DNA from 3 places in the Acidovorax sp. ACV01 genome. Region 3 is predicted to be linked to each of the others. Evidence: predicted binding sites of a transcription regulator. Region 3 holds the regulator's gene; each other region holds the start of a gene.
What was found. The regulator NrdR, encoded in region 3, represses ribonucleotide reductase genes. The targets are predictions, from matches to a motif close to CACNANATNTNGTG.
Positions count from the first base shown of each region.

Region 1: the regulator NrdR is predicted to act here: its motif matches at 3,023-3,036, upstream of IB243_RS09610 (ribonucleoside triphosphate reductase).
Region 2: the regulator NrdR is predicted to act here: its motif matches at 1,599-1,612, upstream of IB243_RS04815 (ribonucleoside-diphosphate reductase subunit alpha).

Region 1 is NZ_JACUZT010000003.1:196,241-201,081, reverse strand. Features, by position in the region: gene IB243_RS09620 (nitric-oxide reductase large subunit) at 1-2,270, shown strand, start outside; gene IB243_RS09615 (hemerythrin domain-containing protein) at 2,343-2,771, shown strand; gene IB243_RS09610 (ribonucleoside triphosphate reductase) at 3,069-4,841, shown strand, end outside.
Region 2 is NZ_JACUZT010000002.1:56,437-61,277, forward strand. Features, by position in the region: gene IB243_RS04815 (ribonucleoside-diphosphate reductase subunit alpha) at 1-1,505, opposite strand, end outside; gene ampD (1,6-anhydro-N-acetylmuramyl-L-alanine amidase AmpD) at 1,874-2,503, opposite strand; gene IB243_RS04825 (sigma-54 dependent transcriptional regulator) at 2,487-4,004, opposite strand; gene IB243_RS04830 (ATP-binding protein) at 4,016-4,841, opposite strand, start outside.
Region 3 is NZ_JACUZT010000005.1:43,913-48,753, forward strand. Features, by position in the region: gene aroC (chorismate synthase) at 1-377, shown strand, start outside; gene IB243_RS15320 (bifunctional UDP-sugar hydrolase/5'-nucleotidase) at 571-2,388, shown strand; gene IB243_RS15325 (DMT family transporter) at 2,427-3,329, opposite strand; gene nrdR (transcriptional regulator NrdR) at 3,623-4,072, opposite strand; gene glyA (serine hydroxymethyltransferase) at 4,094-4,841, opposite strand, start outside.

The DNA.
Region 1 (4,841 bases), on a different contig from region 3:
AGCTCTGGTTCACGCTGATCGGCGTGCTCATCGTCACCTTCAGCCTGCTGGGCTACTACGGCGCTGAGGTCTACCGCACCGCGCCGCCCATCCCCGCGAAGATCGCCACGGCAGGGGGTGAAGTGCTTTTCACCCACGACAGCATCCTCGACGGACAGACCGCGTGGCAATCGGTGGGCGGCATGCAGCTGGGTTCCATCTGGGGCCACGGCGCCTACCAGGCACCCGACTGGACGGCCGACTGGCTGCACCGCGAGCTGCTCAACTGGCTTGACGTCGCCGCCGAGCGTGCGCACGGCAAGCCCTTTGCCGAGCTCGACGCCGCCGCCCAGGCCGTGCTGCGCGACCGCATGAAGACCGAGTACCGCACCAACACCTACAGCCCCGAGACGGGCGTGGCCACGGTGTCGTCCACGCGGGCCGACGCTATCGCGATGACCGCGCTGTACTACGACCAGCTTTTCAGCGACGTGCCTGCGCTGCACAAGACCCGCGAGCACTTCGCCATGAAGGAGAACACCCTGCCCAGCGCCGAGCGGCGCGCGCAGATGACGGGTTTCTTCTTCTGGACGGCCTGGGCCGCCGCCACCGAGCGCCCCGGCACCACGGCCACGTACACCAACAACTGGCCGCACGAGCCACTCATAGGCAACAAGCCCACGGCCGAGAACATGGTCTGGTCGGTGATGAGCGTGGTCGTGATGATGGCGGGCGTGGGCTTCCTCGTGTGGGGCTGGTCCTTCCTGCGCAAGCACGACGAGGTGGAGCCCACGCCACCCCAGCATGACCCGCTCGCGCGCGTGCCGCTCACGCCCTCGCAGCGCGCCCTGGGCAAGTACCTGTTCCTCATCGTGGCGCTGTTCAGCTTCCAGGTGCTGCTGGGCGGCTTCACGGCCCACTACACGGTGGAAGGCCAGCAGTTCTACGGCATCAACGTGTCGCAGTGGTTCCCCTATTCGCTGGTGCGCACCTGGCACATCCAGAGCGCGCTGTTCTGGATCGCCACGGGCTTCCTGGCGGCGGGGCTGTTCCTCGCGCCGCTGATCAACGGTGGCAAGGACCCGGCCTGGCAGAAGCTGGGCGTGGACATCCTGTTCTGGGCGCTGGTCGTGGTGGTGGTGGGCTCGTTCACGGGCAACTACCTGGCCATCGCGCAGATCATGCCGCCTGAGTGGAACTTCTGGCTGGGCCACCAGGGCTATGAATATGTGGACCTGGGCCGCCTGTGGCAGATCGGCAAGTTCACCGGCATCGCCTTCTGGCTGGTGCTCATGCTGCGCGGCATCGTTCCGGCGCTGCGCACCCCCGGCGGCGACAAGAACCTGCTGGCGCTGCTGACGGCGTCGGTGGTGGCCATCGGCCTGTTCTACGGCGCGGGTTTCTTCTACGGCGAACGCACCCACCTGTCGGTGATGGAGTACTGGCGCTGGTGGGTGGTGCACCTGTGGGTGGAGGGCTTCTTCGAAGTCTTCGCCACCACGGCGCTGGCCTTCATCTTCTCGACGCTGGGGCTGGTGTCGGTGCGCATGGCCACCACGGCCAGCCTGGCCTCGGCCTCGCTGTTCATGCTGGGCGGCGTGCCCGGTACCTTCCACCACCTGTACTTTGCAGGCACCACCACGCCGGTGATGGCGGTGGGCGCAGCCTTCAGCGCGCTCGAAGTGGTGCCGCTGGTCGTGCTGGGCCACGAGGCCTGGGAACACTGGCGCCTGCAGCACCGCACGCCCTGGATGGCCCGCCTGCGCTGGCCGCTGATGTGCTTCGTGGCCGTGGCCTTCTGGAACATGCTGGGCGCGGGTGTCTTCGGCTTCATGATCAACCCGCCCATCTCGCTGTACTACGTGCAGGGCCTGAACACCACGCCGGTGCATGCCCACGCCGCGCTGTTCGGGGTGTATGGCTTCCTGGCGCTCGGGTTCACGCTGCTGGTGCTGCGCTACATCCGGCCGCAGCTGGTGTTCAGCGAGCGGCTCATGAAGACGGGCTTCTGGTGGCTCAACGCCGGCCTGGTGCTGATGATCGCCACCAGCCTGTTCCCCATTGCCCTGTTCCAGTTCCATGCCAGCGTGAGCGAAGGCCTGTGGTACGCCCGGGGCGAAGAGTTCATGCAACAGCCCTTCATCCAGACGCTGCGCTGGGTGCGCACCTTCGGCGACGTGGTCTTCATCGTTGGCGCGCTGGCCATGGCCTGGCAGGTGGTGAGTGGTGTGTTCGGTTCGCGCGCCCCGGCAGCCACCGCAGGGGTTTACCTGGCGGAGTCCCGCCGCTGATCCGCGCCGCGCGCTGCCGCCACCACCCTCGGTGGCAGCGCAGGCCCTTCATTCATCCCACAAGGAGTGAGCATGAACCTCGACAAATTCAAGCACCAGCACACCGACATCCTGCGCAGCATCGCCACCTTGCGCGCCTTGGCCCAGGCGGGCGTGGAAGGCAATGCCAGCGCCATCGCGCAGGGCATCGTGGCCATGAGCGGCACCATCAAGCTGCACCTGGCCGTGGAAGACCAGGTGCTCTACCCCACACTGCAGCGCGGTGGCAACCCCGAACTGGCGCGCCTGGGCCGCCAGTACCAGAGCGAGATGGCCTCGATTGCCAGCGCCTACGACGCCTTTGCGCGCCGCTGGAACACGGCCGAGAACGTGCGCCGCGATGCGCAGGGCTTTCGGGACGAGGCCAATGTGGTGCTGCGCCGGGTGTTCGAGCGCATGCAGCGCGAAGACCATGACTTCTATCCCCGCATCGAGGAGGAAGAAACCGCCGCCTGCCATTGAGCGCCAACGAGAGCACAGCCCGGCCGCAGCGGTGTGGCCCCCACGGCCCACAACCCCCCAAGAAAAACAACCCACCCTTTTCTTACGCACCCCTGGTGCGCCAGCGTGCCATCACACGCACCCCCATCCATCGGTAGGGCCTGACGGCACCTCCCTTTCGCCGGCCTTTGTGCCGGCATTTTTTTTACCGCTGCTTACCGCCTCGATTGTGTTGGGTCAAACTACCTATAGTGTTTGATAGGTATCGTGGACACCATAGGTAGTGTTTTTAACCCGTTCCATAGATTGGTCGAACCCATGGCGCCCACCCTTGTCACCTTGCCCCGCGATGTTGTGTTGCGCAGTGGCCAGCGTGTTTCTTTTGACGCCGAACGCATCCGCGCAGCGCTGGCCAGTGCGGGCCAGGCCTCGGGTGAATATGGCGCCGAAGAAGCGGCGCTGCTCACCGCGCAGGTCACCAAGGTGCTGATCCACCGCTTCCAGGGCGAGGCCCCCACGGTGGAGCAGATCCAGGACGTGGCCGAGCAGACGCTGATCGCCGCCAACCACCTGGCCACGGCGCGCGCCTACATCGTCTACCGCGAGCAGCACGCCACCTTGCGCGCCGACAGGCAGACGCTGGTCGATGTGGAAAGCTCCATCAACGAATACCTCACCCGTGCCGACTGGCGCGTGAATGCCAACGCCAACCAGGGCTACTCGCTGGGCGGGCTGATCCTGAACGTGGCGGGCAAGGTCACGGCCAACTACTGGCTGTCGCACGTCTACACGCCGGAGATCGGCGAGGCGCACAGGAGCGGCGACCTGCACATCCACGACCTCGACATGCTCAGCGGCTACTGCGCGGGCTGGTCGCTGCGCACGCTGCTGCACGAGGGGCTCAACGGCGTGCCGGGCAAGGTGGAGGCGGGGCCGCCCAAACACATGAGTTCCGCCGTGGGGCAGATCGTGAACTTCCTGGGCACGCTGCAGAACGAGTGGGCGGGCGCGCAGGCGTTCTCGTCGTTCGACACCTACATGGCACCCTTCGTGCGCATTGATGCCATGGACTACCCGCAGGTGCGCCAGTGCATCCAGGAGCTGGTCTACAACCTCAACGTGCCCTCGCGCTGGGGCACGCAGACGCCGTTCACCAACCTCACCTTCGACTGGACCTGTCCCGAGGACCTGCGCGAGCAGGTGCCCGTGATCGCGGGCCAGGAGATGCCCTTCGCGTATGGCGACCTGCAGGCCGAGATGGACCTCATCAACCGCGCCTACATCGACGTGATGACCACGGGCGATGCCAAGGGCCGCGTGTTCACCTTCCCCATCCCCACGTACAACATCACCAAGGACTTCCCGTGGGAGAGCGAGAACGCGCAGCTGCTGTTCGACATGACAGCCAAGTACGGCCTGCCGTACTTCCAGAACTTCATCAACTCCGAGCTGGAGCCGAACATGGTGCGCTCCATGTGCTGCCGCTTGCAGCTCGATTTGCGTGAACTCTTGAAGCGCGGCAACGGCCTGTTCGGCAGCGCCGAGCAGACGGGCAGCCTGGGCGTGGTGACCATCAACTGCGCGCGCCTGGGCTACCAGCATGCGGGCGATGAGGCGGGGTTGCTCGCCGCGCTCGACCGCCTGATGGAGCTGGGAAAACAAAGCCTGGAGACCAAGCGCAAGCTCATCCAGCGCCTGATGGACCAGGGCCTGTTCCCCTACACCAAGCGCTACCTGGGCACGCTGCGCAACCACTTCAGCACGCTGGGCGTGAACGGCATCAATGAGATGGTGCGCAACTTCACAGCGGACCAGCACGACATCACCAGCGAATGGGGCCATGCGTTTGCCGTGCGCCTGCTCGACCACGTGCGCGAGCGCATGACCGCCTTCCAGGAAGAAACCGGCCACCTCTACAACCTGGAGGCCACGCCCGCCGAAGGCACGACCTACCGCTTCGCCAAGGAAGACAAAAAGCGCTGGCCCGCCATCCTGCAGGCCGGCACGGAGCAGCAGCCCTACTACACCAACTCCTCGCAGCTGCCCGTGGGCTTCACCGACGACCCGTTCGAGGCCCTGAGGCGGCAGGAC
Region 2 (4,841 bases), on a different contig from region 3:
AACAGGGTCCATGTGCCCTTTTCCATCACCCGGCGCATGAACAGGTCGGGGATCCAGTTGGCGGTGTTCATGTCGTGCGTGCGGCGGCGGTCATCGCCGGTGTTCTTGCGCAGCTCCAGGAACTCCTCGATATCCAGGTGCCAGGTTTCCAGGTAGGTGCAGACGGCGCCTTTGCGCTTGCCGCCCTGGTTCACGGCCACGGCCGTGTCATTCACCACTTTGAGGAAGGGCACCACGCCCTGCGATTCGCCGTTCGTGCCCTTGATGTGCGAGCCCAGGGCCCGCACGCGGGTCCAGTCGTTGCCCAGGCCGCCGGCAAACTTGGACAGCAGCGCGTTCTCCTTGATGGAGTCGTAGATGCCTTCGAGGTGGTCGGGCACGGTGGTCAGGTAGCACGAGGACAGCTGCGAGCGCAGCGTGCCGCTGTTGAACAGCGTGGGCGTGCTGGACATGAAGTCGAAGCTCGAGAGGATCTCGTAGAACTCGATGGCACGGGCTTCACGGTCGGCTTCGTTGAGCGACAGGCCCATGGCCACGCGCATGAAGAAGCACTGGGGCAGCTCGATGCGGGTCTTGCGCACGTGCAGGAAGTAGCGGTCGTACAGGGTCTGCAGGCCCAGGTAGTCGAACTGCAGGTCGCGGTCGGCCTTGAGGGCGGCGCCCAGGCGGGCCAGGTCGAACGTCAGCAGGCGCGGGTCCAGCAGTTCGTTGTCCACCCCCTTCTTGATGAACTGAGGGAAGTACTCGATGTACGCTTGGCCCATTGCATCCTGCGTGACTTCGCGGCCCAGTACTTCACGCACGATGGTGTGCAGCAGCAGGCGGGCGGTGGCGTAGGTGTAGTCGGGGTCTTTTTCGATGAGCGTACGTGCCGCCAGGATGGACGCCTTGTAGACCTCGTCCATGGGGACGCCGTCGTACAGGTTGCGCATGGTCTCGGCCACGATAGGGTCGGCCTTCACGTCGGCGCCCAGGTTCACGCAGGCAGACTCAATCAATGCTTGCAACCGCCTGGGGTCGAGCGCGATGCGCTCGCCACCGTCGATGACTTGCAGCAGCGGGGTAGACACCACCGGAGCTTGCTGCTCGGTCTGGCGAGCGCGCTCCTGGGTGCGGCGCTCGCGGTACAGCACATAGGCGCGGGCGATTTCATGGTGGCCGCCACGCATCAGGCCCAATTCCACCTGGTCCTGTACGTCTTCAATATGGAAGGTGCCGCCGCCGGGGCGCGAGCGCACCAGGGCCCGGGTGACGTTGTGGGTCAGGGTGTCCACGACCTCGCGCACGCTGGCGGACGCTGCGCCTTGTGTGCCATGCACTGCCAGGAAGGCCTTCATCATTGCCACTGCAATTTTCTGTGGCTCGAACGGCACGACCGCTCCATTGCGGCGAATGATCTGATAGTGCGCCAGCGAGTTGCCAGCCGCAGTTTGTGCGGGCTGGGAGGCCGAGGTCTCGGCAGAGATCGCTTGGGGCGTGGAAGGCGTGTTCAAAGCAGCTTGCATGGGGGTCCTCTTCTGTGGGCTGTCTGGGGTGTGGTGCGCGGCCTGGATGCCGTCGCAGCGTGTGATTGATGCGGCGGACTACTGTCTGGCGCACACTATATATGGTGTGTCATATGCATTCAAGACACTACCGGTAGTGTACTGCCCTAAACCCTCGGGAAAAGCGAAACAGCATGTCAGCGCTGCCAAAAGCCCTTGGGATGACCCCGTTGGAATCCCTTGCCACTGCGAAAAAGTAGAAAGAAACCCGCGCAAAAACAAGCGTTTCGAGCGGGTTTTCTCCCCGAAGCCGCACGGTGTCTGGGTATGCACTTATGTGCAGTTGCACAAAGAAAAAAGTCGCTTGACGTGGCGCTGCCACCATGCATTCAGCTGGCGGCTTGTATGGCGGGCCGGGTGGGCAGTGGAAAGCGCAGCAGTGGCCAGTGCAGTGCTTTTTGCACCCGCACCCAGTCGAACCCCGGCCCCGGGTCTCGCTTGCGTCCGGGTGCGATGTGTTCATGCCCGGCGATGTGTTCGATGGGGTAGCGCTGCTCGATGTCCCGGCAGAGCATGGCCAGTGTCTGGTACTGCGCGGACTCGAACGCCAGCCCCTCAAGGCCCTCCAGTTCAATGCCGATCGAATCGTCATTGCACTGGCCGCGCCCGCGATAGGCCGACTGGCCAGCGTGCCAAGCCCGGCGGTCGCAGTCCACAAACTGCCAAACGGCGCCAGCGCGGTCAATGAAGAAATGCGACGACACCGCCAAGCCTCGGATGCTCTGGTAATACGGATGAGCGTCCCAGTCCAGCGTGTTGGTGAACAGCTGTTGCACTGCGTTCCCTCCATATTCGCCTGGCGGCAAGCTGATGGAGTGCACCACGATCAGGTCGATGAAGGACGCTGCTGCGGTGGGACGCAAGCCGTGGTTGGGGGATTCCAGTCTTGTGGCTGCGCGGTGCCACCCCCCATCCCAAGGCGGGAGTCCGCCTGGCTCCGCTTCAGCCGATTTCGTCATGCGGGTCCTGGTCATTGGGAACGGCGATGTTCAGCCGGGCGATGCGGTAGCGTATTTGGCGCAGGCTGATGCCCAGCCGGGCTGCAGTCGCGGTCCGGTTGAAGCCCGCCTCGCGCAGGGCGCGGATCAGGATGTCCCGCTCCTGCTGGTCCAGCCAGGCCTGAAGGTCATTGGGCAGAGCTACCGAGCCGCCCACATTGGCGGCGGGCGCTGGCGGTGAGTAGGGGACCTGCGCCTCGGCGTGGTTGGGAAGGGCGGGCGCTGTAATCGGGCGCGCCTTCAGCGGGTCTGGGGTGCCAGAGGGCCAATCCACATTCAGTTCGTCCCCGTCACTGAGCGCAACGGCCCGGTGCAGCAGGTTTTCCAGTTCCCGGACGTTGCCGGTCAGGGGGTGCGCCGCAATGGCCTGGAGCGCGTGCTCCGTGAGGGAGGGTACCGGCATGCCGGATTCCTGGGCAATGCGCGCCAGCAGCGCGGAGCACAGCACAGGCAGATCTTCGCGCCGTTCGCGCAACGGGGGGATCACGATCTCGATCACATTGAGCCGGTAGTAGAGATCCTGCCGGAAGCGGCCCGATTGCACGTCTGCGGCCAGGTCGCGGTGCGTGGCACTGACGATGCGCACATCCACCGTCTCTTCCTGGGTGGAGCCCAGCGGTCGCACGCTGCGTTCCTGGATGGCGCGCAGCAATTTGGACTGCATGGCCAGGGGTAGGTCACCGATTTCGTCCAGAAAAAGTGTGCCGCCACGGGCGGCCTGAAAGTAGCCATCCCGGTCCTGGTTGGCGCCGGTGTAGGAACCTTTCCGGGCCCCAAAAAATTCCGCCTCCAGCAGGTTCTCGGGGATGGCGCCACAGTTCACGGCCACCAGCGGCCCATCTGCACGCTGGCTGCTGGCATGCAGCGCCTGCGCCACCAATTCCTTGCCCGTGCCGGATTCACCATGAATCAGCACGGGCGCCATGCCGCGCGCCACCTTGGCCACCCGCTGCTTGACGTTGCGGATGGCCTCGGAGGCCCCCACCATCCGGTCCAGCGCGGAGCCCGCCGCCAAGGGATCTGCGCTGAAAGTGCCCTGCCGACCTTGTACGCCCCCCGTACGTGTTGCCCGGGGCGCAGGGACGCCCCCCGTCCCCTGTACGGCCGATGCGACCACCGAACGGAACTGCTTCAGGTCCACGGGCTTGGTCAGGTAGTCAAACGCACCGGAGCGCAGGGCTTCCACGGCGTTCTCGGCCGACCCATACGCCGTCATGACCACGCAGCGCTCACGGCGCTGCTGGTCGCGCAGGTCCTGCAGCAGTTCCATGCCGAAGCCGTCGGGCAGGCGCATGTCGGTGATGACGGCATCGAAACGGTGGGCTTTGAGCTGATCGCGAGCCTCCTGGACGCTGGATGCGGTTTCCACACGGTAGCCTTCGCGCAGCAAGGTCAGCTCGTACAAGGTGCGCAGATCAGGTTCGTCGTCCACGACGAGGATGGAAGCAGTAGGGGCGTTCATGGCAAGGCGTTTCAGACCACGATGGTGTCAAACAGCGTGGCGGCTTCGGCAGGGCGTGTGGTGCGGCGAAAGCCGATGGTGAAGGCGTTGCCTCCCACCTCGCCCCGCAGGGTGGTGCGGGTAAGCCGCTGATAGCTGATGGACGCCCCATGGCGCTGGCACAGCTCGCGGCAAATATAAAGGCCCAGACCGCTGGAGCGGCTTTCGGATGAAAAAAATGGTTCGAACAGATGGCGCTCTACGGATTTGTCCATGGGAGCACCGTCGCTCCAGACTTGCAGGCTGGTCTGGCCAGAAGGCAAGGTGCGGGTGGTCACCGTGAGGGAGTCCGGCTCCTGGCCCACGTAGCGCAATGCATTGTCCAGCAGGTTCACGAGCACGCGGCGCAGGTGCTCGGTGTCGAATTCCACGTGCGTATTGCCAGCTTCCAGCATCACCACCGCCCGGCGCTGCACGGGGTCCTGTGCCTGCCAGTCATTCCATACCTGCGATACCGTTTCGTCCAGCGGCAACGTGGACGCTGGTGCGTGGCTGATCTGGTGCTGCACACGGGCAATGTCCAGCACTTCCTCGGCAATGCGCGCAAGGCGGTCGGCATTCTGCTGCACCATGTGGGCCAGGCGCTTTTGTGCCGGGTCGTGCAGATCTTCTTCGAGCAAGGCATTGGCCTGCACGATCGCGGCCAGCGGGTTGCGGATTTCATGGGCCACGGCGGCCGACATGCGACCCATGGCGGCGAGTTTTTCCGTGCGCAGGCGGGCTTCCATTTCGCGCAGGTCGTGCAGGAACATCACGCACAGCCGCTCGGTCTGTGTCTGGCGCGCAGCCTCGCGCGTC
Region 3 (4,841 bases):
GGGTGGAGATTGGCGCTGGTTTTGCCAGCGTGGCCCACCGGGGCACGATGCACGGCGACTCGATGACGCCCCAGGGCTTTCGCACCAACAACGCGGGTGGCGTGCTGGGCGGCATCAGCACCGGGCAGGACCTGGAGGTGAGCATCGCCATCAAGCCGACCAGCTCCATCATCAGTCCGCGCGAATCGATCGATGTGCATGGCAAGAGCACCGAAGTCATCACCAAGGGCCGCCACGACCCCTGCGTGGGCATCCGTGCCGCGCCGATTGCCGAAGCGCTGCTCGCACTGGTCGTCATGGACCATGCCCTGCGCCACCGTGCCCAATGCGGCGATGTGGTGCCGCCGGTGCCGCCCATCCAGGCCTCGTTCCTGTAGCGGGTGCAGCGCGCTGCGGGGCGGGCCCGGGCGCGCTGAAGCAGGTGATGGCGGGGCGTGCAGCGATGTGCGCCCTTTTTTCTTTGACATGACTTATGCAAAAACTGGGTTCGGGCATGCGGCTCGCTCCATGGCTAGGCGGCTGTTGCATCCAGATTTGCGTAAGTCCTATTTGATTGAACAAGGCAGTCCCATGCGCAGGTTGTTGGCACAGGCATTCAATGGATCGGACTGGGCTCGCAGCGGGTCGGCGCTTGCCGCGGTGGGCGCGCTCGGGGCTCTGCTGGCGGGTTGCGGCACGGCCGTGCCGTTCGCGGGCGGGCAGGGGCCCGAGTACATCGACATCACGCTGATTGGCTTCAATGACCTGCATGGCAACCTGGAGCCGCCCCACATGGCGCACAGGGTGCAGGGGCCGTCAGGGCCCGTGGCCGCGCCTGCAGGGGGCATGGCCTACCTGGCCAGTGCCATGGCGGCGCTCAAGGCCCGGGGCCCGCACCATGCGGTGGTGTCGGCAGGGGACATGGTGGGTGCGTCGCCACTGGTGTCCTCGCTCTTCCTGGACGAGCCCACCATCGAGGCCGTCAATCTCATGCAGATTGACTTCAATGCCGTGGGCAACCATGAGTTCGACCGGGGCTGGCGCGAACTGCTGCGCCTGCAGCAGGGTGGCTGCGAGAAGTTCACCGCGCGCCAGCCCTGCCAGATCAGCCAGCCCTTTGCGGGCGCACGGTTCGGTTTTCTGGCCGCCAACACCGTGCGCACCGAGGATGGGCGCACGCTGCTGCCCGCCACCGGGCTCAAGCGCTTCACGGAGGGTGGGGTGACAGTCACCCTGGGCGTGATCGGGCTTACGCTGCAGGCCACGCCCACCATGGTCAGCCCCTCGGGCGTTGCGGGCCTGCGCTTTGAGGACGAAGCGGCCACGGCCAATGCCCTGATTCCGCAGCTGCGGGCCCAGGGCGCCGATGTGATCGCCGTCGTCATCCACGAGGGCGGTAGCACCACGGCGGGTGTGCAGGAGACTAGCTGCGCGGGCCTCTCCGGCGACATCGTCCCCATTTTGGAGCGGCTGGATCCGGCCGTGGACGTGGTGGTTTCGGGCCACACGCACCAGGCCTATGTCTGCGACTACAGCCGCGTGAACCCTGCCAAACCCTTTCTGCTGACCAGCGCCGGGCAGTACGGCACGCTGCTCACGGACATTCAATTGCGGGTAGACCCCCGGACGCGCCGCGTGGTGCACAAGGCGGCGCGCAACGTGGTGGTGCAGGGCGAGGCTTTCACCGGCAGCCAGGGGCACGTGCCGCTCACCTCGGCCGTGCCGACCTTTCCGGCCGATCCGCAGGTGCAGAAGGTCATCGACACCTACCGCGCCGCCGCCGTGCCGCTGGCCCAGCGTCCCGTGGGGCAGGCCGTTGCGGCCCTGCGGCGCACGCCGGCTCCATCGCTAGAAAGCGCGCTGGGGAACCTGGTGGCCGACGCGCAGCTTCATGCCACGCGTGCACCGGAGCAGGGTGGGGCGCAGCTGTCGTTCATGAACCCGGGTGGACTGCGCGCTGACCTGGTGCCCGACGGACAGGGGCTGGTGCGCTACGGCCAGTTGTTTGCGGTGCAACCATTCGGCAACCAGCTGGTCGTCAAGACCTTCACGGGAGCGCAGGTCAAGGCGGCGCTGGAACAGCAGTTCGCCAGCGGCAGCAACACCGTGCAGCGGCCCCGGGTGTTGTCGGCGTCGGCAGGGTTTTCGTACCGCTACGACCTCACCCAGCCAGCGGGTGCGCGCATCAGCCACATGGCGCTGAACGGCACACCGCTGCAGGACGATGCGCTGGTGCGCGTGGTGCTGAGCAGCTACCTCGATAGCGGTGGCGACAACTTCACGGTGCTGGCCCAAGGCCGTGACCGCCTGGTGGGTGGGCTGGACCTGGACGCGCTGGAGGCCTACTTCCGCGCCCACAGTCCGGTGCCGGTGCCCGCCATCGACCGTATTTCCCGCGTGGCCCGCTGAACTGCCCGTTCGGGTGGTTGGGCGGTGTTGTCCGGCACTTAGCTGCGCCCTGGGCGCAGTGCCGCCAACCAGCGCAATGGGTTGAAGCCGGTCACCAGACCGGTGGCCACCAGCACCAGCGCTCCGCCCCACACCATCCCGGTGCCCAATGCCTCGTCCAGAAAGATGTGGCCCCAGGCCACGCCGAACAGCGGAATCATGAAAGCCGAACTCATGGCCGCCACGGGCGAGACATGTTGGAGCACCCGCAGGTTGAGCCAGTAGGCCAGGCCCGAGGTCACGACGCCCATCACCGCCACAGCAGCCAGCGCGCCCGGTGTGAAGTGCGCTTCGGGCAGGCTCCAGGCCGCACCCGGCAGCAGCAACACCAGCGCTGCGGCGTGAATGCCGGCGGCGATCGACAGGGGCGACATGCGGGTGGTGGCGCGCTTCATCCAGGTGGTCGAAACGCCGTAGCAGGCCGAAGCGACGATGCAGCCCAGGGCCGCGATCAGCAGCGCTGGCGTGGGCTCCATGGGGCCCAGCTGCACGATCAGGGCCACGCCCGCAAAGCCGCACAGGCAGCCCAGCCATTTGCGCAGGCTCAGCGTGTCCTCCTTCATCCACGCAGCGGCCAGTACGCTGAACGGAACGGCCATGGTGTTGAGCAGTGAGCTGTACCCCGCCGGCAGGTGCAAGGCGGCCCACGAGTAGAGCAGGAAGGGCACCGCGACCGTGAGCGTACCCAGCCCGAGCAGCTCCCGCCAATGGCGCCACGGCCACGATTCGTTGGCGACCCGCATGATGCCGATGAGCGTCAGCGTGGCCAGGCCAATGCGCAGCGCGGCCATGACGTTGGGCCCCAGTACAGGGCTGGCAATGCGGATGAAAAGAAACGAGGCGCCCCACAGGGCGGACAGCAGCACCAGCTGCAGGAAGTGGCGGGTTTTCACCGGGCGCATTGTCGGGCACTGGCGGGGGGGCGCACCGGCGCACGCCAAGCCAATTTTTAAGTCAAATTGGCCTCTAGCGCTTATTCGGAAAGCGTTTGTAGCTATCAATACAGGAGTATTTTGCGGTGTGGCATACGCGACAGCGGTGGCCCACTCCGGCGTACATCCATCTTCTGTGGATGCTTGTTTGCTATATTATTTGTAGCTGCTAGCGCTTGCTGGTGAAGCGCTGGATTGCAAAAATCCTTGAAATCGCCCGGCCCTGGGGCGAACACCGGTGCAGATACGAATGCAGGTGCCGGTTACTTGCGCACTTCATCGACCATGGCGCGGAAGTCGTCGATGTCTTCAAAGCTGCGGTACACGCTGGCAAAGCGGATGTAGGCCACCTTGTCGAGCTTCTTGAGTTCGCGCATCACCAGCTCGCCAATGCGGCTGGAGATCACTTCGCGTTGGCCCAGGTTGAGCAGCTTTTCCTCGATGCGCTCGATGGCGCTGTCGATCTGGTCGGTGCTGACCGGGCGCTTGCGCAGCGCCAGGTTGAACGAGGCAAGCAGCTTGCCGCGCTCGTATTCGATGCGCCGGCCGTCCTTTTTGACGATGGCCGGGAAGTTCACTTCCGGCCGTTCGTAGGTGGTAAAGCGCTTGTCGCACGCGCCGCACTGGCGGCGGCGGCGGATGAAGACCCCATCCTCAGACACCCGCGTTTCAACGACTTGCGTTTCGAGGTGGCTGCAGAAGGGGCACTTCATGGTGGCTGCCGAGTCCCTGGCTTAACGGTAGACGGGGAAGCGTGCGGTCAGCGCATTGACCTTGGCACGCACCGCAGCGATATTGGCTTCGTCGCGGGGGTTGTCCAGCACGTCGGCGATCAGGTGGGCGGTGATGCGGGCTTCTTCTTCCTTGAAGCCGCGCGTGGTCATGGCAGGGGTGCCGATGCGCACACCACTCGTGACCATCGGCTTTTCAGGGTCGTTGGGGATCGCGTTCTTGTTGATGGTCATGTGGGCGGCGCCCAGCACGGCCTCGGCTTCCTTGCCGGTGATGCCCTTGGCGCGCAGGTCCACCAGCATCACGTGGCTTTGCGTGCCACCGCTCACGATGCGCAGGCCGCGTGCGGTCAACGTCTCGGCCACCACCTTGGCATTCTTGGCAACCTGTTCCTGGTAGGTCTTGAACTCGGGCTGCAGCGCTTCCTTGAACGCCACGGCCTTGGCCGCGATCACGTGCATCAGCGGGCCACCTTGCAGGCCGGGGAAGATGGCGCTGTTGATGGCCTTCTCGTGCTGGGCCTTCATCAGGATGATGCCGCCACGGGGGCCGCGCAGGCTCTTGTGGGTGGTGGAAGTGACCACGTCGGCGTGCGGCACGGGGTTGGGGTACACGCCCGCGGCGATCAGGCCAGCGTAGTGGGCCATGTCCACCATGAAGATCGCGCCCACGTCCTTGGCCACCTTGGCAAAGCGTGCGAAGTCGATGTGCAGGCTGTAGGCCGAGGCTCCGGCGATGATGAGCTTGGGC